DNA from 3 places in the Streptosporangium sp. G12 genome. Region 1 is predicted to be linked to each of the others. Evidence: riboswitches for the same ligand, from Rfam matches in the RefSeq annotation. Region 1 holds a riboswitch; each other region holds the start of a gene.

Region 1 (7,686 bases):
GAGCTCACGTTCGTCGCGGTGTCGCCGGTCTACGAGACCGACCCGGTCGGCGGTCCGGAACAGGGCGCCTATCTCAACGCGGTGGTGATCGCCGAGAGCGCGCTGGAACCCCGGACGCTCCTCGATCGTGCTCAAGGTGTGGAGAACGCCTTCGGCAGGGTCCGGGTGGAGCGCTGGGGAGCGCGCACCCTGGACATCGACCTGATCACCGTGGGGGACGTCGTCATGGACGATCCCGACCTCACCCTGCCGCACCCCAGGGCGCACGAGCGCGCGTTCGTGCTGGTCCCCTGGGTGCGGGCCGACCCCGGCGCCGCCCTCTCCGGCCGCCGGGTGGCCGACCTGCTGGCCGGTCTCGACCAGGGCTACGTACGGCCGCGCCCCGACCTGACCCTCCAGAGGCCCGTGTGAAGCCCACCCGCCCCGGTGCCCTCATCGGGATCTTCCTCGTGTTCGCGATCCTCACCTGGGCGCTCCTCAGACCGCTCTACTCGGACCTGCCGACCGTGCCGTGGACGGCGATCCCGACGGTGCTGCTGCTGGCGATCGGCGAGTTCTACAGCGGGTGGATGACGAAGGCCAGGATCGAGCGCAAGCCCGACACCAAGCCCGTCGAGCCCCTGGCCGTGGCCCGCCTGGCCGCCCTGGCCAAGGCCTCCGCGTACGGCGGGGCGATCTTCGGCGGGATCTTCGCCGGGTTCACCCTCTACACGGTGGAGCTGCTGGAGCAGGAGGTCCCCCGCCGCGACTTCTTCATCACCGGCGGGTCGATGCTGGTGTGCGTGCTGCTGATCTGCTCGGCCCTGTACCTGGAGCACTGCTGCAAGGTGCCCAAGGACTCCGCGGACGACGATCGCTGAGGCGCCGGCCCCGGCTCCGGCCCCACCTGGCCGTCCGCCGCCCGGGCGCGGCGCCGGCCTCGTTCCCGCGGGGTCGCGCTAGCGTCGTCTCGCCGTCCACTTGCGTCCGAAGAGCATGATGACCGGGAGCGTGCAGACCAGCGCCCCGGCGACGGCCAGGGGGCGCTCCAGCCACCAGAACAGGTCCGGCCGCACCCCGGCGCCGGGCCCGCCGCCCGCCAGCCACCAGGTCAGCGCCACCCAGATCGCCATGCCGGTCGTGTGGAACAGGAACAGCGGGAGGGCGAACCGGTTGACCGTCTCGTTCACGCGCTGCCACCTGGGACGTTCGAGCAGGCGTTCCATGGACGGCCTCAGTACCTCCACCAGGCCGATCTGGAAGATCAGGAGCGCCACGATGACGAAGGTGGGCGGCGCCATGTTGGAGAGCTTGTCGCCGGGAACGCCCACCATCGAACCCGGGTAGATGCCCGAGTAGACCAGGCCGAAGAGGGCGAACAACCCGGTCCACAGGATGGCGACGTCGAAGCGGCGGGGAAGCGCCACCACCCTGTCGTAGAAGAAACCCGCCTGGTGGGCCAGTCCCCAGACGATGATCATGTTGAGCCAGCCCGCGGCCTCGTACCCGTAGCGCAGCCGCAGCACGTCGACGACGAGCGCCGCGCCCGCCAGCCAGATCAGGGCAAGCACGTCGTAGTGCCGGTGCAGCCAGAGCGAGATCGGGAGCAGGGCGATCAGCACGAGGTAGACGCCGATGAACCAGAGGGGGCTGATGACGAGCAGGACCACGCGGTCCATCCACTCGATCCCGAACGCCCACGCCACGAGCGCGCCGAACACGATCCAGGTTCCGGCCAGCGCCAGCGCGGGGATCGCGAGGCTCCGGATGCGCCGCGACACGAAGGTGCCGATGCCCACCCCGCGCTCGCAGGCCCGGTTCCACGACAGCAGGTGGACGTATCCGCCCACGTAGAAGAAGAGCGGCAGCACCTGCAGCAGCCACGTCAGGATCCACAGCCCCGAGGTGAAGCCCAGCGGGCTCGTCGGAGAGGGGCCGTCGGGGCCCCACTGCAGGATCGTGAACGCCCAGTGCCAGACGACCACGACGATCAGGCTGAACGCGCGCAGCCAGTCGACGTACCGGTCCCGCCGTGGCCCGTCCCCGACCGGAGGGACCTCGGGCGGCACGGGCTCCGAGGTCGCGGTGGTCGCGGTGGCGGAAGTTCCGGCGGTTCCGGTCGCGGCGGGCCCGGAGGCTCCCGGAACGGGAGCGGCGGGGGGTGCGGGGAACACCGAGGGGGCGGGAGGTGCGGGAGGTGTGGGGAGCGCCGAGGAGACGGGGGGAGTCGCCCTCTCCTGATCCTCACCGGGTTCGGTCATGCGGTTCCAACCGTGCCTTACTCGTCACTTGTCGATGTCGCCGACGACGAAGAACATCGAGCCCAGGATGGCCACCATGTCCGCGACCAGGTGGCCGGGGAGCATCTCGCGCAGCACCTGGACGTTGTTGAAGGAGGCCGAGCGGAGTTTCATCCGCCACGGCGTCTTCTCCCCGCGCGAGACCAGGTAGTAGCCGTTCAGGCCGAGCGGGCTCTCCGTCCAGGCGTAGGTGTGGCCCTCGGGAACCTTCAGCACCTTGGGCAGGCGCTGGTTGACCGGCCCCGGGGGCAGGTCGAGCAGCCGTTCCACGCAGGCGTCGGCCAGGTCGAGGGAGACCTTCGCCTGTTCCAGCAGCACTTCGAAGCGGGCGTGGCAGTCTCCCGCCGACCGGGTGACGACCTTCACCGGCAGCTCGCCGTAGGCGAGGTACGGCTCGTCCCTGCGCAGGTCGACGTCGACGCCGGAGGCGCGGGCGATGGGGCCGCTCACGCCGTACTGCATGATCGTCTCGCGGTCGAGGACGCCCACCCCGCGCGTGCGGGCGAGGAAGATCTCGTTCCCGACGATCAGGTTCTCGATGTCGGGCAGCCGTCGCCGCACGTCGGCCACGGCCTGGGCGACCCGGCCCGTCCACCCCTCGGGGATCTCCTCCTTCAGGCCGCCGACCCGGTTGAACATGTAGTGCATGCGCCCGCCGGAGATCTCCTCCATCACGGCCTGGAGGGTCTCGCGCTCCCGGAACGCGTAGAAGACCGGGGTGATCGCGCCGAGCTCCAGCGGGTAGGAGCCGAGGAACATCAGGTGGCTGAGCACCCGGTTGAGCTCGGCCATCAGCGTGCGCGTCCAAACCGCCCTGACCGGCACCTCCATGCCGAGCATCCGCTCCACCGCGAGCACGACGCCCAGCTCGTTGGCGAACGCCGACAGCCAGTCGTGCCGGTTGGCCAGCACGATGATCTGCCGGTAGTCGCGCACCTCGAAGAGCTTCTCCGCGCCCCGGTGCATGTAGCCCACGATCGGCTCGGCCGAGCTGATCCGTTCCCCGTCCAGGGTGAGCCGCAGCCGCAGCACGCCGTGCGTGGACGGGTGCTGCGGACCGATGTTGAGGATCATGTCCTCGGTCGCGAGCTCCTTGCCGTGCGCCCCCCGCACGGCCTCGGCTCCCGCCCCCATTCCCACGCTCAGCTCGCGGGGCGCGCCTTCAGTCATAGGGCCATGCTGTCACGTCAGCCGCGCGAGGCAAGATCCCGCAGGGCGTCGATCAACCGGTCGACGTGCTCGGAGGTGGTACCGATGCCGATGGAGGCGCGGACGGCGGAGGCGGTGACGTCCTCGCAGCCGCCGTCCTTGGCGCCCAGCAGGTGCCGTACGAAGGGGTGGGCGCAGAACTTGCCGTCGCGGACGCCGATGCCGTAGTCGCCGGACAGGGCCTCGGCGACCTCGCGGGCGGTGAAGCTGTCCACCACGAAGGAGACGATGCCGACGCGCGGGTGGTCCGGGCCCCACAGGGACAGCTCGTGCACGCCGGGGACGGAGGCGAGGCCCGCGCGCAGGCGCTCGAGGAGGCGCTCCTCCTCGCGGACCAGCGGGGTCCAGCCGGTGGCGGTCAGGGCGTCGCAGGCCGCGGCGAGCGCGACGGCGCCCAGCACGTTCGGGGTTCCCGCCTCGTGCCGGGCCTCGGGGTCGTCGTGCCACTCGGTGCCGTCGTCGTTCACGGCCTTCACCGCGCCGCCGCCCCGCAGGTACGGCTCGGCCTCGGCCAGCCAGTCGGAACGGCCGATCAGCGCGCCGGTGCCGAACGGCGCGTAGAGCTTGTGGCCGGAGAAGACCACGTAGTCCAGGTCGAGAGCCGTCAGGTTGAGGTGGCGGTGCGGGACGAGCTGCGCGGCGTCGACGAGGACGCGGGCCCCGTGGCGGTGGGCGATGTGGGCCAGCGCGGCGATCGGCCAGAGCTCCCCGGTGACGTTGGAGGCGGCGGTCACGACCAGCAGCTTGGGGCCGTCGATCGAGGCGAGGGCGTCGTCGGCGGCGCGGACGGCCTCGCCGGGGAAGGCGGGGGCCGCCAGCCGCACGACCCGCTCCCAGGGCAGCAGCGAGGCGTGGTGCTCGGTGTCGAAGACCACGGCGGTGGTGCCCTCGGGCAGGCTGCGGGCCAGCAGGTTGGTCGCGTCCGTGGTGTTGCGGGTGAAGATCACCGAGTCGTCGGGACGGGCGCCGACGAAGGCGCGCACCGTGTGCCTGGCCTGCTCGTAGCGGGCCGTGGTCAGCTGGGACGCGTACCCGGCGCCGCGGTGGACGCTGGAGTAGGCCGGGAGCGCGGCGGCGACGGCGACGCTCACCGGCTCCAGACAGGGGGCGCTCGCGGCGTAGTCGAGGTTTGCGTAGCGGACGAGCCTGCCGCCCCTGACCGGGACCTCCAGGTCCGAGCCGAGCACGGCCGGGATCGGGCGGTCACCGGACGCGTAGGTCCCGGGGACGGTCACCGGAGCGGCGGGGGTGGCCGGGGCGACGGGGGCGGGGCTCGCGGGGATCGCGGGGCTCGCGGGGGTGAAGATCGTCAGGGTGGACATGCCAGGGCTCCTTCGAGGTCATCGGACCCCAACCCATGACACAGGTGCCTGGAGCCCGCGCTTGCCCGGCACACCTCGTGCCGGACCAGGTCCTCACCCGGGGCACCCCGCCGCGGACGCGAGGGTTGCCGGCCAGCGAGCCGGGGCTTGTCACTGGCACTCATGACCTACGGGGGAACTATAACCGACACCTCGCGGTGCCCCGCAAGTCCGAAACGTGATCAACCCGATATCGGAGCCGGGGCGGGCGTCCTCGGGAACGCCCGGCGGATTTGACAGCGAAGCGTGATGAGGGGAAAGGAACTCCGGGCGTCCCCCGGTCGTCCAGGCAGTCAGTCGAAGAAGCATTCAGGCAGCTGGGCCGGCGGTGCGTTCGGGCGTCGGCCGACGAAGGAGGAAGCAATGGACTGGGTGACCAACCCGGAGATATGGATAGGGTTCTTCACCCTTGTCGCCCTGGAGATCGTCCTGGGAATCGACAACATCATCTTCATCTCGATCCTGGTGGGCAAGCTCCCGCCCGAGCAGCGCGACAAGGCCCGCAAGCTCGGTCTCGCCGTCGCCCTGCTCAGCCGCCTCCTGCTGCTGCTGGCGTTGTCGTGGGTGGTGAGGCTCACCGAGCCGATGTTCGAGGTCTTCGGGCAGGGGATATCGGGGCGCGACCTGATCCTGATACTCGGCGGCCTGTTCCTGCTGGGCAAGAGCGTCCACGAGATGCACGGCAGCCTGGAGGGGGAGTCCCACCACTCCGAGGGCAAGGTCGCCTCGTCCTTCACCTCGGTGATCATCCAGATCATGATCCTCGACGTCGTCTTCTCGCTCGACTCGGTGATCACCGCGGTCGGCATGGTCGACGAGCTGGGCGTCATGATCGCGGCCGTCATCGTCTCGGTCATCGTGATGCTGGTCGCCTCCGGGCCGATCAGCCGCTTCGTGGACCGGCACCCGAGCATCAAGATGCTCGCCCTGTCCTTCCTGGTGCTGATCGGCGTCGTGCTCATCGCCGAGGGGTTCGAGCAGCACATCTCCAAGGGCTACATCTACTTCGCGATGGCGTTCTCGCTGCTGGTGGAGCTGCTGAACATCCGGATGCGCGGCAAGGCGGGGCGGAGGCCGGTCGAGCTGCGTTCCCGCTACGAGACCGAGGGCGAGGCCGGTCCGGAGACGCCGGAGGGCACGAACACCCCGGGGACCCCGGTGGGTCAGGGGGTTCCGGCGGGCCGGACGGACGAGCCGGTCGAGAGGGGGAAGCCGGACGAGCAGACCTGATCCTGAACCGGGGATTACGATGCTTACGTGCGCTTTGATCCCTGGAATCCGGAATTCGTCGCCCACCCCTATGACGTCTACGACGAGCTGAGGCGGGAGCGGCCGGTCAGCTTCTTCGAACCGACCGGCCAGTGGCTGGTGGCCAGGCACGCCGACGTCAACGCGCTGCTGCGGGACCGCAGGCTCGGCCGCTCCTACCTGCACGTGGCCTCGCACCAGGAGTTCGGCAGGCCGGACGACCCCGAGTTTCAGGACCCGTTCTGGCGGGTGATCAGGGCGGGAATGCTCGATGTCGAGCCGCCGGTGCACACCAGGCTCCGGCGGCTGGTGTCGAAGGCGTTCACCCCCCGCATGGTCGAGGCGCTCCGCCCCAAGGTCGCCCGGATGGCCGGGCAACTGGTGGACGACTTCGTCGAGCGCGGCGGCGGAGACCTGATCGCCGAGGTCGCCGAGCCGCTCCCGGTCACCGTGATCGCCGAGATGCTCGGCGTCCCCGAGGCCGACCGGCACCTGCTGCGGCCCTGGTCGGCCGACATCTGCGGCATGTACGAGCTCCAGCCGTCGGTCGAGGCCCAGCACACGGCCGTACGGGCGGCCGAGGAGTTCTCCGCCTATCTCGTCGAGCTGGCCCGCGCCCGCAGGGCCGACCCCGGCGACGACCTGATCAGCGCGCTCGCCCTGGTGGCCGACGAGGGTGACAGACTCACCGAGGAGGAGCTGGTCGGCACCTGCGTGCTGCTGCTCAACGCCGGGCACGAGGCCACCGTCAACGTCACCGGCAACGGCTGGTGGTCGTTGTTCCGCAACCCGGCCGAGCTGGACCGGCTCCGCGCCGACCACGCCCTGCTGCCCACGGCGGTCGAGGAGCTGATGCGCTGGGACACCCCGCTGCAGATGTTCGAGCGCTGGGTGCTGGAGGACATCTCGGTGGGCGGGGTCGACATCCCGCGCGGCACCGAGGTGGCGCTGCTGTTCGGCTCGGCCAACCGCGATCCCGAGGTCTTCGCCGACCCCGCCCGCCTGGACGTGGGCCGGGCCGACAACCCGCACATCTCCTTCGGCGCCGGGATCCACTTCTGCCTCGGGGCACCGCTGGCCAGGGTCGAGCTGATCGAGTCCTTCGGCGCCCTGCTGCGCAGGGCCCCGAAGATGGAACTCGCCGCCGAGCCCGGTTGGGGACCGGGCTACGTCATCCGGGGTCTCACCTCCCTCGACGTGCGGGTCTGAACCGGCCTCGGACGAAGCAGCCGGAGCGGACGACGCGGACGGGCCACGGGTGTGACCGGCCCGTGCCGTCCGTCGACGAGGGCACGCCGGCCGGGCGGCGCCCCGCCGGCTCCGCCCGGACCGCGGCCCCACCGGAACGACGTCGGTTCGGCGGGTCAGCGACGGCTCTGCGACAGCCAGCCGAACCCGCCGAGGCCGCTCGCGGCGATGAGCTCCGCCTCCTCCGAGGCCCTCGCGAGGGCCTGCAGGTAGCCGCGCGGGTCGTTCCTGGCCTGCTCGACCGGCGGGCGGCCTCCGGTGATCCCGAGGGCGCGCAACGCCTCGCGCTGCGTGGTCAGCGCCGTCGTGACGGCTCCGGCGCTCTCGCCGGAGGCCGCGCA
Region 2 (7,686 bases), on a different contig from region 1:
CATCGCGCTCCCGGGCTTGACCGTCCTTTCCCGTGAGTGTATACCTTACGCAATACCGCGTATGCCATAAACAGTAGAGCGTACGCCATACGCAGGAGGGGCAGTGGAACCAGCGATAGAGGTCGTCGGCCTCACCAAGTCCTACGGCCGGGTCGCCGTCCTGACCGGTGTCGACCTGCGCGTCGCCAGGGGCAGCGTGTACGCGCTGCTCGGTTCGAACGGCGCGGGCAAGACCACGACCGTGCGCACCCTGGCGACGCTGGTCAGGCCGGACGCGGGGCGGGCCACGGTGGCCGGGTTCGACGTCGTGCGCGACCGCCGCCGGGTCCGCCGCGCCATCAGCCTGACCGGCCAGCACGCGGCGGTCGACGAGCTGCTGACCGGCGAGGAGAACCTGCGGATGATGGGCCGCCTGTCCGGTCTGTCGCGCGCGGCGGCCCGCCGCAGGGCGGCCGAGCTGCTGGAGCGGTTCGACCTGGTCGAGGCGGGGAGGCGGCGGGTCGGCACGTACTCGGGCGGCATGTGGCGACGGCTGGACCTGGCCGCGGGGCTGGTCGGCGCGCCGTCGGTGATCTTTCTCGACGAGCCGACCACCGGTCTCGACGTGCGGAGCAGGCAGGCGATGTGGGAGGTGATCACCCAGCTCACCGGCACGGGTACCACGGTCTTCCTGACCACCCAGTATCTGGAGGAGGCCGACAGCCTGGCCGACAGGATCGCGCTGCTCGACGGCGGGCGGGTGGTGGCGGAGGGCACCGCCGACGAGCTCAAGGCGAGGGTCGCCGCCTGGCGGCTGGACCTCGTCCTGTCCGACGCGCGGTCGTTCGCCGAGGTGACGCGCCTTCTCGGGGCGCGGGCCCTCCACGCCGATCTCGCCACGCTGACCGTCGGGGCGGCCACCGACGGGAGCGCCACGGGGATCCGCGCCCTGCTGGACGAGGTGGACCCGGGGCGTTCGGCGGTCGAGAGGTTCACCGTGCGCGGCGCCACGCTCGACGACGCGTTCCTCGCGCTGACGGACAGGGAGCGGGCCGGTGTCTGAACTCGCCGCCTGGCCGGTGATGACCGGCCGTGCCGTCCGCCTGTCGCTGCGCAACCTCGACGCGCTGCTCACCTCGTTCCTGATGCCCGTCCTGGTCATGCTGCTGTTCGTCTACCTGTTCGGCGGCGCGATACAGACCGGCACCGACTACGTCACCTACGCCGTCCCCGGCATCCTCGTCATGTGCGCCTCCTACGGCGCCTCCCTGACCGCGGTCGCCGTCAGCCACGACATGAGCCGGGGGATCGTCGACAGGTTCAGGTCGATGGACGTCGGCGGCGGGGCGTTCCTGGGCGGGCACGTGGCCGCGAGCACCGTGCGCAACCTCACCTCGCTCGCCATCGTGTTCGCCGTCGCGTTCCTGCTCGGCTTCCGGGCGGACGCGGGCCTGTCCGGCTGGGCCGCGGCGGTGGGCGTCCTGGTGGTGTTCGTCCTGGCCATGTCCGCCGTCTCGGCCCTGGTCGGCCTGCTGGCCAGGACGCCGGAGGCCGCGGGCGCCTTCACCTTCCTGGTGATGTTCCTGCCCTACCCGAGCAGCGCCTTCGTCCCGGTGCACACCATGCCCGCGTGGTTGCACGGGTTCGCGGAGAACCAGCCGGCCACGCCGATCATCGAGTCCGTACGCGGCCTGCTGCTCGACCGGCCCGTGGGGGGCGACCCGTGGAAGGCGCTGGCCTGGTGCGGCGGTTTCCTGCTGGTCTCGGCGGTCCTCTCCGCCAGGATGTTCCGCCACCGCGCCCGCTGAGGTCGCGGGGGTGCCGGGGCGGTGGGGGTCGCCACCCCCGGCACCCCCGCCCATGGTTCAGCCGACCAGGGTGAGCCAGCGCGGCGCGTCCCCGAAGGGGGCGGTGCGGGAGGTGACGGCCTCCATCAGCCAGGCGGCCGAGGCTCGGGCGTTCTCGACCACGTCGGTCGGGTAGGCGTACTTGACCCGGTGCTCCTCGAACTCGTCCTCGTCGTCCAGGAAGACCCTGCTCGGGCGGCCCTTCAGCAGGTTCCGGCGGGTCCGGATCACGTCGAGGTCCAGGTCGACCATGGTGACCTCGCCGTCTCTCCACTCCGGCACCGTGGAGACGTCGCAGTAGATCTCGTGCTTGTGCGGGGCGGCGTTGAAGGCGGCCGTCCACCAGGCGTCGCGCGGGAAGAGCATCACGAACGGATGCGGCCAGGGGACCGCGGGACCGTCGCCCTTGTGGCCACTGGAGTCGGCCACGCAGCCCGTCCACACCCCGTGCTCGTCCTCGCCGAGCAGCAGGCCGCGGTGATGCCAGTGCAGTGATCCGTCGTACTTGCGGTAGACCACGTTCACGCTCTCATAGGACATTCCACGACACTAAGCCTTGACAGAGATCTATGTATTTCCTACCTTCTAAATAGGTTAAGAGCGTCAGTGAGAAGCCCCGGCTGGCTGACCGGCAACCCTCGCACCGCGGCGGGGTGCCTCCGGGGGAGACCTGGCGGCACGGTGGGCGTGCCGCAAGCGCGGACCCCCTCAACCAGGGTCACCGAGACATGCCGGGAGCGCCACATGTCGAAGACCAGCACACTGAACCACGCGAGCCCCGTCGACCTCGACACCCACGGCCACTACCGGCCCGGTGGCAGGCCCGGCCCGCGCTACCCCTTCCAGGGGCGGATCGGCACACCCGCCTTCCCCACCGAGCCCGGGCGCTACCACCTCTACGTCGCGGCCGTCTGTCCGTACGCGCAGCGCGCGTCCATCGTGCGCTCCCTCAAGGGACTCCAGGACGTGGTCTCGCTCTCCTACGTCGACGACGAGCGCGACGGGCGCGGGTGGGCGTTCCGCGAGCGGCGCGGGGCCGACCCGGTCAACGGGTTCACCATCCTTCGGCAGGCGTACGAGGTGACCGAGCCCGGCTTCGACGGGCACGTCTCGGTGCCGGTCCTGTGGGACAGGACGACCGGCCGCATCGTCAGCAACAACTTCCCCGACATCACGATCGACCTGGCCACCCGGTTCGGCGGCGACCCCGAGGCCGACCTCTACCCCGAGGAGCTCAGGCCGGAGATCGACGAGCTCAACACGAGGATCTACGAGATCGTCAACACGGCGGCGGGCCGCGTGGCGGCGACCACCACCGAGGCCGCGTACACCGAGGCGCGCGGGGCCGTGGTCGCCTTCCTGGACGAGCTGGACGCCCGCCTGGCCGACCGCAGGTTCCTGTTCGGCTCGGGGATCACCGAGGCGGACGTGCGGCTCTGGCCGACCCTGCTCCGCTTCGACCTGAGCGACAACCCGGCGGCGAGGATCAGCGAGCGCCCGCTGACCGCCTTCCCCAACCTGTGGGCCTACGCCAGGGACCTGTACGCCCACCCCGCCTTCCGCGAGAACACCGACTTCGCCGTCGTCGCCCGTCCGTCGGGCGAGACCGACGCTTGGCGGATCCCGGTCGAGCCGTCGCACGCCGACTGGGACCAGCCGCACCGCAGAGCCGCCATATGAGCGCCTCGATCGCCGTCGTCGGCGCCGGGCCGACGGGCACCTGCCTGGTGGAGCGCATCTGCGCCAACGCCGCCGACCTGCTCGGCTGGCCGTCGCTGGACGTCCACGTGATCGACCCCCACCCGCCGGGCGGCGGGCGCGTCTGGCGCCACGACCAGCCGGACCTGCTCTGGATGAACTCCGCCGCCGCCGACGTGACGCTCTTCACCGACGAGTCGGTGCGCTGCGAGGGACCGATCCGCCCCGGACCCACGCTGGCCGAGTGGCTCGGCGGCGACCCCGGCAGGTTCGCCTCCCGCCCGGCACAGAACGGCTACCTCTCCCACGTCTTCCGGCAGGCGGTGGCGAACGCCCCGCGCGGCGTCCGGGTGCACGTGCACGCCGCCCGCGCCGTCGACCTCGCCGACGTCCCCGGCGGGCAGGCGGTGACGCTGGACGACGGCCGGACGATCGAGGCCGACGCGGTGATCCTGGCCCAGGGACACGGCGACGTGACGCCGACGAGGGAGGAGGGCGCGCTGGCCGATCTGGCCGCGCGCGGGGGGCTGCGCTACCTGCCCACCGGCTACGCGGCGGACCTCGACCTGGACGGCGTTCCCGCGGGAGAGCCGGTGATCGTGCGGGGGATGGGGCTGGCCTTCGTCGACCTGATGGTGCTGCTCACCTCGGGCCGGGGCGGCCGGTTCGTCCGCGAGTACGACGGGGAGCTGGTCTACCTGCCCAACGGGCGCGAGCCCCTCCTGCGCGTGGGGTCGCGGCGCGGCGTGCCGTACCACTCCAAGACCGGTTACCCCTTCACCGGCGCCCGCCCGCCGGTGCCGCGCTTCCTCACCCGCGAGACGCTGGGGGAGGGACCGTGGAACTTCCGCCGCGACGTGTGGCCGCTGGTCGCCAAGGAGCTGGCCTTCGCGTACTACCACGAGCTCATCACCGCCCACCCCGAGCGCGCCAAACTGGGCTGGGCGCAGTTCGAGGAGGGCTTCGCCGCCGAGGAGTGGCGCAGCCTCGGGATGCGCAGGCTGATCCGCGAGGCCGTGCCCCGGCACCCGGACCGGCTCGACTTCGACCGGCTCGACCGGCCGCTGGACGGCATCCGGTTCGGCGACCAGGCCGGCCTGCAGAAGTGGATGCGCGGCTATCTCACCGTCGACCTGGAACGACGTTCGGATCCGGCGCACAGCGCCGACCACGCCATGATCCTCGGGCTGCTCTCCGTCTACGGTGTCCTCGCCGAGCTGGGCGTCTCCGACCCGTGGTTCGGCGGGTTCTTCAGCTACGTCGCCAGCGGCCCGCCGGGACCCCGGCTGGAGGAGCTGCGCGCCCTGGCCAGGGCGGGGGTGGTCACCTTCCTCGGCGCGGACCTCAAGGTCGACCACCACGACGGGCGCTGGCGGGCACAGAGTCCCACCGTGCCCGGCGGCGTGACGGCCACCACCCTCGTCGAGGCCAGGCTGCCCGCGCCCAGCGTGAGCCGGGCCGTCGACCCGCTCATCGCCGCGCTCCGCGACCGGGGCGAGCTCGACGAGGAGTCGGGTCTGGTGAGCGTACGGCCCGCCGACCGCCGCCTGCTCGACAGGTCCGGCACCCCGCACCCCCGCAGGTTCGCCTTCGGCCCCTGGGTCGTCGGCGGCCGGGCCACCGGCGGCTTCGCCAGGCCGCACCTCAACGCCCCGCTCTTCCGCCACGCCGACGCCCTCGCCCGGATCGTGCTGTCCGAGGCCGCCGGAACCCAGATACGACGGCACGTCGCATGAACCGCCCCGATCACCCCGATCACGCCGGTCGTCCCGGCCGGCGCCTCACCGAGCCGTCCGAGCCCGCCGCGCAGCAGCACGCCGTACAGAGGCATGTCGTACCGAAGCACGAGGAGAAGAACGTGAAGTTGCGATGGGGCGCCCTGGCGCTCGCCGGGGTGCTGGCGCTCACGGCGTGCGGAGCCGAGAGCGGGGCCCCGAGCGCGGCGGCCGGCGGTGAGGGCGGCGGTGGTGACGGTGGTGACGGCGGGTCGCTCGTGTGGGCGGTGGAGACACAGCCGATCACCTTCAACCCGCACCAGTGGGGTCAGAACAAGGCCCGCCTGCTGGTCCACAACCAGTTCGACGCCCTGATCGCCCGGGGGCGGAACGGCGAGTTCCTGCCGTGGCTGGCCACGTCCTGGAAGGTCTCCGAGGACGGGCTGACCTACACCTTCGAGCTCCGCGACGACGTCACCTTCCACGACGGCGAGAAGTTCGACGCCGCCTCGGTGAAGGCCAACCTCGACCAGCTCGTCTCGCCCGGCTACAACGCCGCGGTCAGCGCCGTCCAGCTGCGCAACTTCGACAGGGCGGAGGCGACCGCGCCGCACACCCTGAAGGTCACGCTGAAGGCCCCCGACGGGTTGTTCCTGGACTTCCTCTCCTCCCCGTACGCGGGCCAGGTCTCCCCGAAGTCGCTGAAGAGCGCCAAGGACCTCAAGGCGGGCGGCGTCGACGTGGTCGGCACCGGGCCGTTCGTCCTCGACCGGTTCGTCCCCGGCCAGGAGGTCCACTACAGGCGCAACCCGAACTACAACTGGCCGCCCACCGGCTCCGCCCACCAAGGGCCGGCGCACCTGGCCGACATCACGTACCGCTTCCTGCCCGAGGCGGCGGTACGGGTCGGCGCGCTCACCTCCGGGCAGGTGCAGGTGATCGAGGGCGTGCCCGCCACCGAGATCGGCCTCATCAAGGGCGACCCCGAGCTGAGGTTGGAGACCAGCCTCAACTCCGGAAGCGCGTTCTCCTACTACTTCAACGTCTCCCGCCCCCCGTTCGACGACAGGCGGGTCCGCGAGGCCTTCCGCGACGCCGTCGACGTGGACGCGGTGCTCACCTCCGTCTACCAGGGCACCGCCAAGCGGGCCTGGAGCGTCATCGGCCAGGGCAGCCCGCAGTTCTACGACCCCTCGCTGGAGAAGACCTTCGGCGACGACCCGGCGCGGGCCAACCGGCTGCTCGACGAGGCGGGCTGGAAGGAGCGCGACGCCGAGGGCTTCCGGGTCAAGGACGGCAAGAGGCTGACCGTGCGCACCGTCAACGCCGCGCCGTTCGTCCGCGACCGCCGCGACGTCCTCGCCCAGGCCGTCCAGGCGGCCGTCAAGCAGAGCGCGGGGATCGACTTCCAAGTCAAGATCGTGGACCAGGGCACCGCGCAGAAGGCCGTCGACGACAACGAGTACGAGATCTTCGAGAACTCGCGCGGCGACACCGACGCCGGGGCGGCGCTCAACCTGATCCTGGTGAAGGACGCCGCGATCAACCGCACGAAGTTCGGGAACGCCGAGCTGGACGAGCTGCTCGCCGACGCGTCGGCCACCTCCGACCTCGCCGAGCGCAAGGAGCTCTACGCGAAGGTGCAGAAGACCGTCGTCACCGACGAGGCGCTCCTGCTCCCGCTCTACGTTCCCGCCGACCAGATCGCCCACCGCGCCTCGGTCACCGGGATCACCTTCGAGCCGGTCTCCGGCACTCCCGACAGTGCTTACGACGTCCGGACAGGGACGTGAGCACTCTCACACTCACCCGGCGGCGGGGGCTGGCCGCCGCCGGGTGGCTCGGCCCGGTGGTCCGGCGGCTCGGAGCGGGCGTCGCCGTGCTCTGGGCCGCCGCCACCGCGGCCTACCTCGCCCTGATGTTCGCCCCCGGCGACACGGTCGACGTGCTCGTCGGCGACGGCCTCGACACCCCCGAGCGGCGGGCGCAGATCATCGCCGAGTGGGGGCTGGACCGCTCCCCGCTCCAGCAGTACGGCGACTATCTGCTCCGCCTGCTGCGGGGAGACCTGGGCCGCTCCTACATCCTGCAGCGTGGCGTCGGCGACGTCCTGGCCTCGCAGATCTGGCCGACGATCCAGCTCGCGCTCACCGCCGCGCTCTTCGGGGTCGTCCTGGCCCTGGTGCTCGCCCTGACCACCGCCGGCCGCCGCCCCTGGCTCGGCGGCCTGGTCGGGCTGGCGGAGCTGGTCGTCGTCTCGGTCCCGCCGTTCCTCATCGGCATCCTGCTGCTCGCCGTCTTCTCCTTCACCCTCGGCTGGTTCCCCGTCGCCGGGGACAGGGGACTCGTCTCCCTCGTGCTGCCGGGGCTCGCGCTCGGGCTGCCGATCGCGGGGGTGCTCGGCCAGGTGCTCCGCGAGGGCCTGGAACGGGCGCTGGAGGAGCCGT
Region 3 (7,686 bases), on a different contig from region 1:
TACGACGCGAAGGCCCGGCTCGCCTGAAGGGGGGCGAGCCGGGCCTGGGCGGTGAGGATCCAGCGGACTGCGATACCGCGGGATCCACCGGCTCTTCCCTGCGAATTCACGAAACGGCTACGTCAGACCGCCCGGACGGACTCCGCCTGGGGACCTTTCTGACCCTGGGTGATCTCGAACTCGACCCGCTGGCCCTGCTCGAGGGCCCGGTAGCCGTCCATCATGATCGCGGAGTAATGGACGAACACATCCTTACCACCGTCTACCGCGATGAAGCCGTAGCCCTTGTCCGCGTTGAACCATTTGACGGTGCCCTGCGCCACTTGCGACTCCTCTTACTGGTCTTAAGGACGACGCCCATTCCTCTCGCGAAGTCCTCAATCGCCGGGACGGACTTCGCCACGTCGATCGTTCCGACCATACCTGTGGGAAGCGGTAGGGCAACAGAGTCAAGCACCAAACTACCGCTTTACGAGAGCTTTTAGTACGAGAACAGAGTTTCACTATCACTATTAGTTAGTTAAGGGTTACATCATCCATCTAGTCCACGAATATGAGCTTGCATCATAAAATACGGCACCCGCCCGGCCGGAGCCGGGCGGGTGCCGTGGAGTCGCGGGTGCCCCGAGGGTGGCGCGGGGCGGTCAGCGCCGCGTCAGGGCGGGAGAATCAACCTCCGGCCACCGCCGGGATGATGGAGACCTGGACGCCGGAGGGCGTGGCCGTGTCGAGGTTGTCGACAAAACGGACGTCCTCATCCCCTACATAGACGTTGACAAAACGTCGGATCTTTCCCGATTCATCAAGAATCCGGGCGCCGATCCCCGGGAAGTCCGCGTCGAGCTTCTGAAGAACATCGCGCAGGGTCTCACCCTCTCCGTTCACCTCGGCGGCACCATCGGTGTAAGTCCGGAGAATCGTCGGAATCCGCACAGAAACGCTCATAATTCAGTACCTTTCACGATTTCTAGGCGATAGCCGCACGGAATGCGTCAAGAGAAGGCCGAATCACCGCGGTCGGGCGCGCCTCCGCGGCCACCGCGTCGAGGGTCTTGAGGCCGTCTCCGGTGTTGAGCACCACGGTCTCGGCGTCGGGGTCGAGGGTGCCCGAGGCGACCAGCTTGCGCAGCACCCCGACGACGACGCCCCCGGCGGTCTCGGCGAAGATGCCCTCGGTCCTGGCCAGCAGCCGGATCGCGTCGACGATCTCGGCGTCGGTGACGTCCTCGACCGCACCGCCGGTGCGGCGGGCGATGTCCAGGACGTACGGGCCGTCGGCCGGGTTGCCGATCGCCAGCGACTTGGCGATCGTGTCCGGCTTGACCGGGCGGATCACGTCGTGGCCCGCCTTGTAGGCGGCGGAGACCGGGGAGCACCCCTCGGCCTGGGCCGCGAAGATCTTGTACGGCCTGTCCTCGACCAGGCCGAGCGCGACCAGCTCCTTGAAGCCCTTGTCGATCTTCGTGAGCTGCGAGCCCGACGCGACCGGGATGACGATCTGGTCGGGGATGCGCCAGCCGAGCTGCTCGGCGATCTCGTAGGCCAGGGTCTTGGACCCCTCCGCGTAGTACGGCCGGAGGTTGACGTTGACGAAGCCCCACTGGTCGCCCAGCTCGTCGCCGATGAGCTCGGAGCAGAAGCGGTTCACGTCGTCGTACGTGCCCTCGATGCCGATGAGCCTGCCGCCGTACACGGAGGCCATGACGATCTTGGCCTGCTCCAGGTCGGAGGGGATGAACACGCAGGCGTCCAGCCCGGCCCGCGCGGCGGCGGCGGTCACGGCGCCGGCCAGGTTGCCGGTGGAGGAGCAGGAAAGAGTGTGGAAACCGAAGTTGCGGGCGGCCTCGACGGCGATGGCCACCACGCGGTCCTTGAAGGAGTGCGTGGGGTTGCCGGAGTCGTCCTTCACGTGCAGGGAGCGGATGCCCAGCTCGCGGGCGAGGTTGCCGGCGTTGACGAGCTTGGTCCAGCCGGGCGCCATGTTGGGCTTGGCGGCCACGTCGTCGGGGACGGGCAGCAGCGAGCGGTAGCGCCAGATGTTGGTCGGCCCCTCGGCGATCCGCTCCCGGGTCACACGCCCGAAGTCGTACGCGATCTCAAGGGGCCCGAAACACTCGTTACAGGCGAAGCTGGGGCCGAGGTCGTAGCGGGCACCGCACTCCCGGCAGGACAGGGCGACGGCGGGGCCGAAGCGCCGGTCTCGCGCGTCGCCGGCACGACCGGAGGAGGAGGTGGTGTTGTTCTCAGTGGTTGCGAGCGCCATGAAGCGAGGCCTTTCCCTCATCTTCGTCTGCGGACCACCCTGGTCACAGACCGGAATTGGCACCTGTCCCGGCCGACCTCGTTCAGATCACGAGTCTTGAACCGGGATGGTTGCCGGGGCTTCGCAGGGCCGGTCCCTCCACCCCTCTGGATGAGCAAATATTCAGTTGGAAACCTGACGCGCAGGTCCTCAGCACTCTACCCCGACCCGCCGCCCTCCTGACTCCTTGTCTCACTGTGCGAGACATGGCGTGTTATCCACCGGACGATCGAACCTTGGCCGCCGGTCGCGGGGCACCCGGCACGCGCCCCGGACGGCAGGCGGGGTCCCGCCCCCTTCCCGGTCGTCGCCGCCGGAGGCGACCCGCCGGAGCGGTCACGGCACTCGGATCCCCAGGGTGTAGGAGCCGGAGCCTGCCACGGAGACCACCCGGTAGCGGTAGTAGCCGGGCGTGCCGTTGTAGGAGATTCTCTCGTCGGGACCCGCGCTGCTGGAGGTCGCGACGACCGACCAGCCCGCCCTGTTCCACTTCTGCAGGTACAGGTCGAAGTCGGTGCCGTCGGGGCCGTCCAGGCAGGCGAAGTGGAGGCCCCCGGCGGTCGGCCTGTAGTGGAGACCCTTCGGCTGGTAGGCGGCCCCACCGGCGGCCAGGGTGCCGTTGTGGGTGTTGGGGAAGCCGTTGCAGGTGCCCGTGACCGGCGGCGGCGGATTGCCCGCGGTGGTCCTCAGGGCCAGGCCGTAGGCGGTGAGGATCGGGGCGATCGGCTGGAAGTAGGTGGTGCCGCCCTGGTTGCAGTCGCCGGAGCCGCCGGAGGTGACGCCCTGGGCCTGGTCGACGGAGATGAACGAGCCGCCGGAGTCCCCGGATTCGGCGCAGACGGTGGTGCGGGTCAGCCCGAAGACGTTGCCCTGGGGGTAGGTGATACTGGCGTCGCGCTGCTGGATGAGGCCGCAGTGCCAGTCGGTGGTGGAGCCGGACCGGCAGACCGAGGCTCCCTCGACGGCGACCTGGGCGCCGGCGACGGGCGCGGTGCCGCCCTGGCCGTTGTCCACCGTCGGGGTGGCCGTCCAGTTGTCGTTGACCGAGACCCAGGCGTAGTCGCTGCCGGGGAAGACCGATCCCTCGAAGGTGCCCTGGGCGATGCGGTTGAAGCCGGTGGTGGCGGCGCCGGTCCTGCCGCAGTGACCCGCGGTGACGAAACCCTGCCGGGTGTCCTTGAGCACGGAGAAGCCGATCGAGCAGCGGCTGGTGCCGCCGATGTAGTAGGCGTCGCCGCCCACCAGGTCGTACAGCGGCTGGGGAACCTCGGTGGAGGGCAGCACCACTACCGCCGCTTTGTTCACCTCGGCGCTCTCGATGACGTTCTCGGCCGCCTGGGGTTGCGTGGACAGGACGACCACCTTGTTCCTCTTCACGTCGACGTAGCGCGCGCTCGACACGAGCGGCTGCGGCGGCAGGGTCTCGTCGAGCTCACGCTTGATCATGGTGAGCTCCGCCAGTGACCTGGTGACGATCTCGGCCTGGACTCCCGAGTCGAGGATCGTGGGGATGTCGGCGGCACTGGTGGTGGCCGCCACCAGGGTGTGCGCGGTGCTTCCCCTGAGCCAGGTGCCGCCGAAACGGGAACCGAGCCTTCTGCTCAGCTGTGTCGCGATCGGGGTCAGCCGGACCTCGTTGAGCAGCCGGGCCTGGGCCTGCGCCGGGGTCAGGCCCAGGTCGCGCCCGAGCGCCGCCAGCATGCCCGGTGGCGGTTTCAGCGCGGCCGACATGGCCGACATGGCCGACGCGGCGGCGGGCGTGGCCGGGGCGCCCGTCGCGTGGCGTTCGGCGCCGGCCGGTACGGCTGCCAGGGCAAGTGCGCTGGCCGTCAGGGCGCATGATGCGATGACAACGTGTCTACGGAACATGTGGGCTCTCCTCGACCTTTGCCTGTGAAGCGCGAGGGGAGATCACCACATGTCACCGGTTGATCACATGATGCGGGCAACGCCACCTTAAATCAGGTGAGGCCGCCGGAGCCGCACGCCACACGGAAGGTGCGCTCGAACGGTTTCCGTCGGCGGCTCGCCCCGAACCGGGCGCCGTCCGCACCTGCCGTATCTTCACCGGGTGCCGTTCCAGCCGGTCGAAAGCCCCAGCCCGGTACCGCTCCCAGCCGGTCGGAGCCTGACCGGCTGGGCACCTTTCGCGGACCGGGCGGCGGTCAGAAGCCGTAGGCGTCGCCCAGGGCGCCCTGGACGTACTTGCGCGCCTGGTGGATGCGCGACTTGGCGGTGCCCAGCGGGATGCGGAGCTGCTCGGCCACCTCGTTGTAGTCGAGCTGGCAGATGTCGCGCAGCACCAGCGCCTGGGCCAGCTCCGGCTTCTCGGCCTCCAGCGCCTCCATCGCGTCGAGCAGGTCCAGCCGGGACCCGGCGATCACGCTCACCCGGGCGACGTCCGGCTTCTGCAGCGGCAGCTCGTCGGAGCTCTGCTCGGCCGCGCGGCGCTTCAGCGAGCGGTAGGTGGTCCTGGCGCAGTTGGCGGTCACGATGTGCAGCCAGGTGCTGAACCGTGCGCGCCCCTCGAAGCGGCCGATGTTGCGCGCCACCGCGAGCAGGGTGTCCTGGCAGGCCTCCTCCGCGTCCTGCCGGAAGGGGAGGATCCGGCCGCAGTGCCTGAGCACGGCGGGCTCGATCCGCTTCAGCAGCTCGCCGAGAGCGCGGTGGTCGCCCTGGGCGGCCGATCGGGCCAGGTCCTCGGTCGTCTCGTCCAGCGCCATCACGGGCCCCCATCAGCGGTCACGGTCGCTGGACATCCTACGGTCGGGGGTCGCGGATGGTGACCCTCCCTCATCGCCACAAAAAGGGTGATAGAGCGGGGCTCATCACTCCACCTGCTGACAAGAGCTGACACAATTCGATGGACGCCGTTCCTTCCATGACCTGAAGAGCGAGGACATCCCGACCAGGTGCCGGTTAACCTTGGGGTCTCCACGCTCAAGGAGAATCGATGAGCGCGATCCTGGTGGCCTCCAACCGCGGCCCCGTCTCCTTCACCCTCTCCGAGGACGGCTCGCTGTCCATGCGCAGGGGAGGTGGCGGCCTGGTCTCCGGCCTGTCGGAGGTCGCGAAAGACCTCAACGTCCTGTGGGTCTGCGCGGCGCTGTCCGACGGCGACCGCGGCGCCGTGCGGCTGGCCCCCGGCGGCCGGCTCGACCAGGCGGGCTACGACACCGGGGCGCTGCGGATGCTCGACATCCCCCCGGCGACCTTCCACCGCGCGTACAACGCGGTCGCCAACTCCACCCTCTGGTTCGTCCACCACCTCCTGTACGACATCCCCAACAGGCCCTACTTCGACGCCAGGTTCCGCCGTGAGTGGGAGTCGTACCAGTCCTACAACGAGGCGTTCGCGATGGCGCTGGCCGAGGAGGCCCCGCACGGGGCGCGGGTGATGGTGCAGGACTACCACCTGAGCCTGGTCCCGGCCATGCTCAGGGGGGAGCGCCCCGACCTGCGGGTGGCGCACTTCTCGCACACGCCGTGGGCGCCGCCCGAATACTTCAACCTGCTCCCCGACGACGTCGCGACCGAGCTCCTAGAGGGCATCCTGGGCGCCGACCACGCGGGCTTCCTCACCGCTCGCTGGGGCGGGGCGTTCATGGACTGTTGTGAGACGGTGCTCGGCGCGCGGGTCGACCGCGGGGAGCGTACGGTCACGCACGCGGGCAGGACGACCAGGATCGGCACCCACAGCCTGGGCGTGGACGGCAAGGCGCTCTGGACGCGGGCGTCCGAGCCCGACGTGGAGTCGCACATGGCCGCGCTCCGCGCCCAGGTGGGCGACCGCAGGCTCATCGTGCGGATCGACAGGACGGAGCTGTCGAAGAACATCGTGCGGGGACTGGTCGCCTACAAGCAGTTCCTCGCTGCCCACCCGGAGTGGCACGGCCGGGTCACCCATCTCGCCTTCGCCTACCCGTCCCGGCACGACCTGCCCGAGTACCGCGAGTACACCGCGGCGGTGCAGCGCTGCGCCGAGGAGATCGAGGACGAGTACGCCACCGAGGACTGGGACCCGCTGATCCTCAACGTCGACGACGACTACCCGCGCTCGCTGGCCGCCTACCGGCTGGCCGACGTGCTGCTGGTCAACCCGATCCGCGACGGCATGAACCTGGTCGCCAAGGAGGGGCCGATCCTGTCGCCGCACAGCGCGCTGGTGCTGTCGCGGGAGGCCGGCGCCGCCGTCGAGCTGGGCGAGCACGCGCTGACGGTGAACCCCTACGACGTCTCGGCCACGGCCGCCGCGCTGCACGAGGGCCTGACGATGCCCTCGGACGAGCGCGCCAGGAGGGGGGTCCTGCTGGCCGCCGCGGCGACCGCGCTCCCCCCGCACCGGTGGTTCGCCGAGCAGCTCGACGCCCTCGGGTGACGACCCAGATCATTAAGCGGTTTTAGACCTGTATGAGATAGTTTTTGTGGCTATTTCACTTTTCTGGCGTACAGGAGACCGAGTTGACCGCGATCGCGCCCGTCCGGCTGATCCGCGACCGCGCGACCTGGCTGATCTACCTCCAGCTCGGTGTCTTCGCCACCTACCTGTACGGCCTCAGCGCCGCGCTCCCGCTGCTCCGCCTCGACCAGGGCGTGTCCCAGGCGGTCGCCGGGCTGCACGGGACGGCGATGGCCGTCGGCGGCATCATCACCGGCCTCGCCCTGCCCTGGCTGACCGGGAGGATCGGCCGCCGGGCCGTCATCTGGACCGGGATGGCCGGGATGAGCGCCGGCACGCTCATGGTCGCGGCGGCGCCCACCGCGCTGCCGGTCACTCTCCTCGGGTACGGCGTCGCCAGCGGGATGTCCTCGATCACCCTGTACTCGGGCATGGCCGCGCTCGACGACCGGCACGGCCCCGCGGGCCCGGCGGCGATCAGCGAGGCCAACGCCGTCTGCGTGATCGTCGGCATCGGGGTCCCGTTCGTGGTCAGCGCCGCCGCGCAGAGCGCCCTCGGCTGGCGGGCCGCGCTGCTGGTGACCCCCGCGCTGGCCGCGCTGCTCGCGCTGGTCATGGGGCGCGTACGGCTTCCCGAGCCCGGCGACACCACCGGCGGCGCCGCCGCGGAGGGGCGTGCCCGCTTCGGCTGGCGGTTCTACCTCGCCGCCGCCGTGCTGTTCTGCTGCGTCGCGACGGAGTTCTCCTTCAACCTGTGGGCGGCCAAGCTGTTCTCCGACCAGACCGGGCTGCCCGCGGCGGTGTCCGCGACCGCGGTCGCGGCGTTCACCGCCGGGATGGCGGCCGGGCGGCTGGCCGGGGCCTGGCTGGCCCTGCGGGTGCCCCCGACCGTGCTGTTCCTCGGCGCCCTCCTGGTCGCGGCCGCCGGGTGGGCGATCTTCTGGCTGAGCACGAACCCGGTGTTCTCCTACGCGGGCCTGGCCGT

What was found. Region 1 has a riboswitch for S-adenosylmethionine ahead of ACVCAG_RS25460 (aminotransferase class V-fold PLP-dependent enzyme). Riboswitches for the same ligand answer to the same signal wherever they lie in the genome.
Region 2: another riboswitch for S-adenosylmethionine. It lies ahead of ACVCAG_RS18880 (glutathione S-transferase C-terminal domain-containing protein); the one in region 1 lies ahead of ACVCAG_RS25460 (aminotransferase class V-fold PLP-dependent enzyme).
Region 3: another riboswitch for S-adenosylmethionine. It lies ahead of thrC (threonine synthase); the one in region 1 lies ahead of ACVCAG_RS25460 (aminotransferase class V-fold PLP-dependent enzyme).

What each region holds. Positions count from the first base shown of each region.
Region 1 is NZ_JBRIQO010000017.1:95,106-102,791, reverse strand. It holds gene folK (2-amino-4-hydroxy-6-hydroxymethyldihydropteridine diphosphokinase) at 1-411, shown strand, start outside; gene ACVCAG_RS25475 (DUF3180 domain-containing protein) at 408-860, shown strand; gene ACVCAG_RS25470 (acyltransferase family protein) at 939-2,240, opposite strand; gene ACVCAG_RS25465 (NADH-quinone oxidoreductase subunit D) at 2,265-3,449, opposite strand; gene ACVCAG_RS25460 (aminotransferase class V-fold PLP-dependent enzyme) at 3,467-4,810, opposite strand; SAM riboswitch class IV at 4,863-4,978, opposite strand; gene ACVCAG_RS25455 (TerC family protein) at 5,213-6,079, shown strand; gene ACVCAG_RS25450 (cytochrome P450) at 6,107-7,306, shown strand; gene ACVCAG_RS25445 (SAM-dependent methyltransferase) at 7,462-7,686, opposite strand, start outside.
Region 2 is NZ_JBRIQO010000011.1:242,628-250,313, reverse strand. It holds gene ACVCAG_RS18900 (TetR/AcrR family transcriptional regulator C-terminal domain-containing protein) at 1-3, opposite strand, end outside; gene ACVCAG_RS18895 (ATP-binding cassette domain-containing protein) at 104-1,042, shown strand; gene ACVCAG_RS18890 (ABC transporter permease) at 1,035-1,787, shown strand; gene ACVCAG_RS18885 (DUF402 domain-containing protein) at 1,845-2,366, opposite strand; SAM riboswitch class IV at 2,419-2,531, shown strand; gene ACVCAG_RS18880 (glutathione S-transferase C-terminal domain-containing protein) at 2,571-3,506, shown strand; gene ACVCAG_RS18875 (FAD/NAD(P)-binding protein) at 3,503-5,260, shown strand; gene ACVCAG_RS18870 (ABC transporter substrate-binding protein) at 5,257-7,032, shown strand; gene ACVCAG_RS18865 (ABC transporter permease) at 7,029-7,686, shown strand, end outside.
Region 3 is NZ_JBRIQO010000054.1:23,752-31,437, reverse strand. It holds gene ACVCAG_RS44620 (cold-shock protein) at 123-323, opposite strand; gene ACVCAG_RS44615 (MoaD/ThiS family protein) at 670-945, opposite strand; gene thrC (threonine synthase) at 968-2,263, opposite strand; SAM riboswitch class I at 2,278-2,420, opposite strand; gene ACVCAG_RS44605 (alpha-lytic protease prodomain-containing protein) at 2,639-4,171, opposite strand; gene ACVCAG_RS44600 (RNA polymerase sigma factor) at 4,468-5,025, opposite strand; gene ACVCAG_RS44595 (trehalose-6-phosphate synthase) at 5,256-6,680, shown strand; gene ACVCAG_RS44590 (MFS transporter) at 6,764-7,686, shown strand, end outside.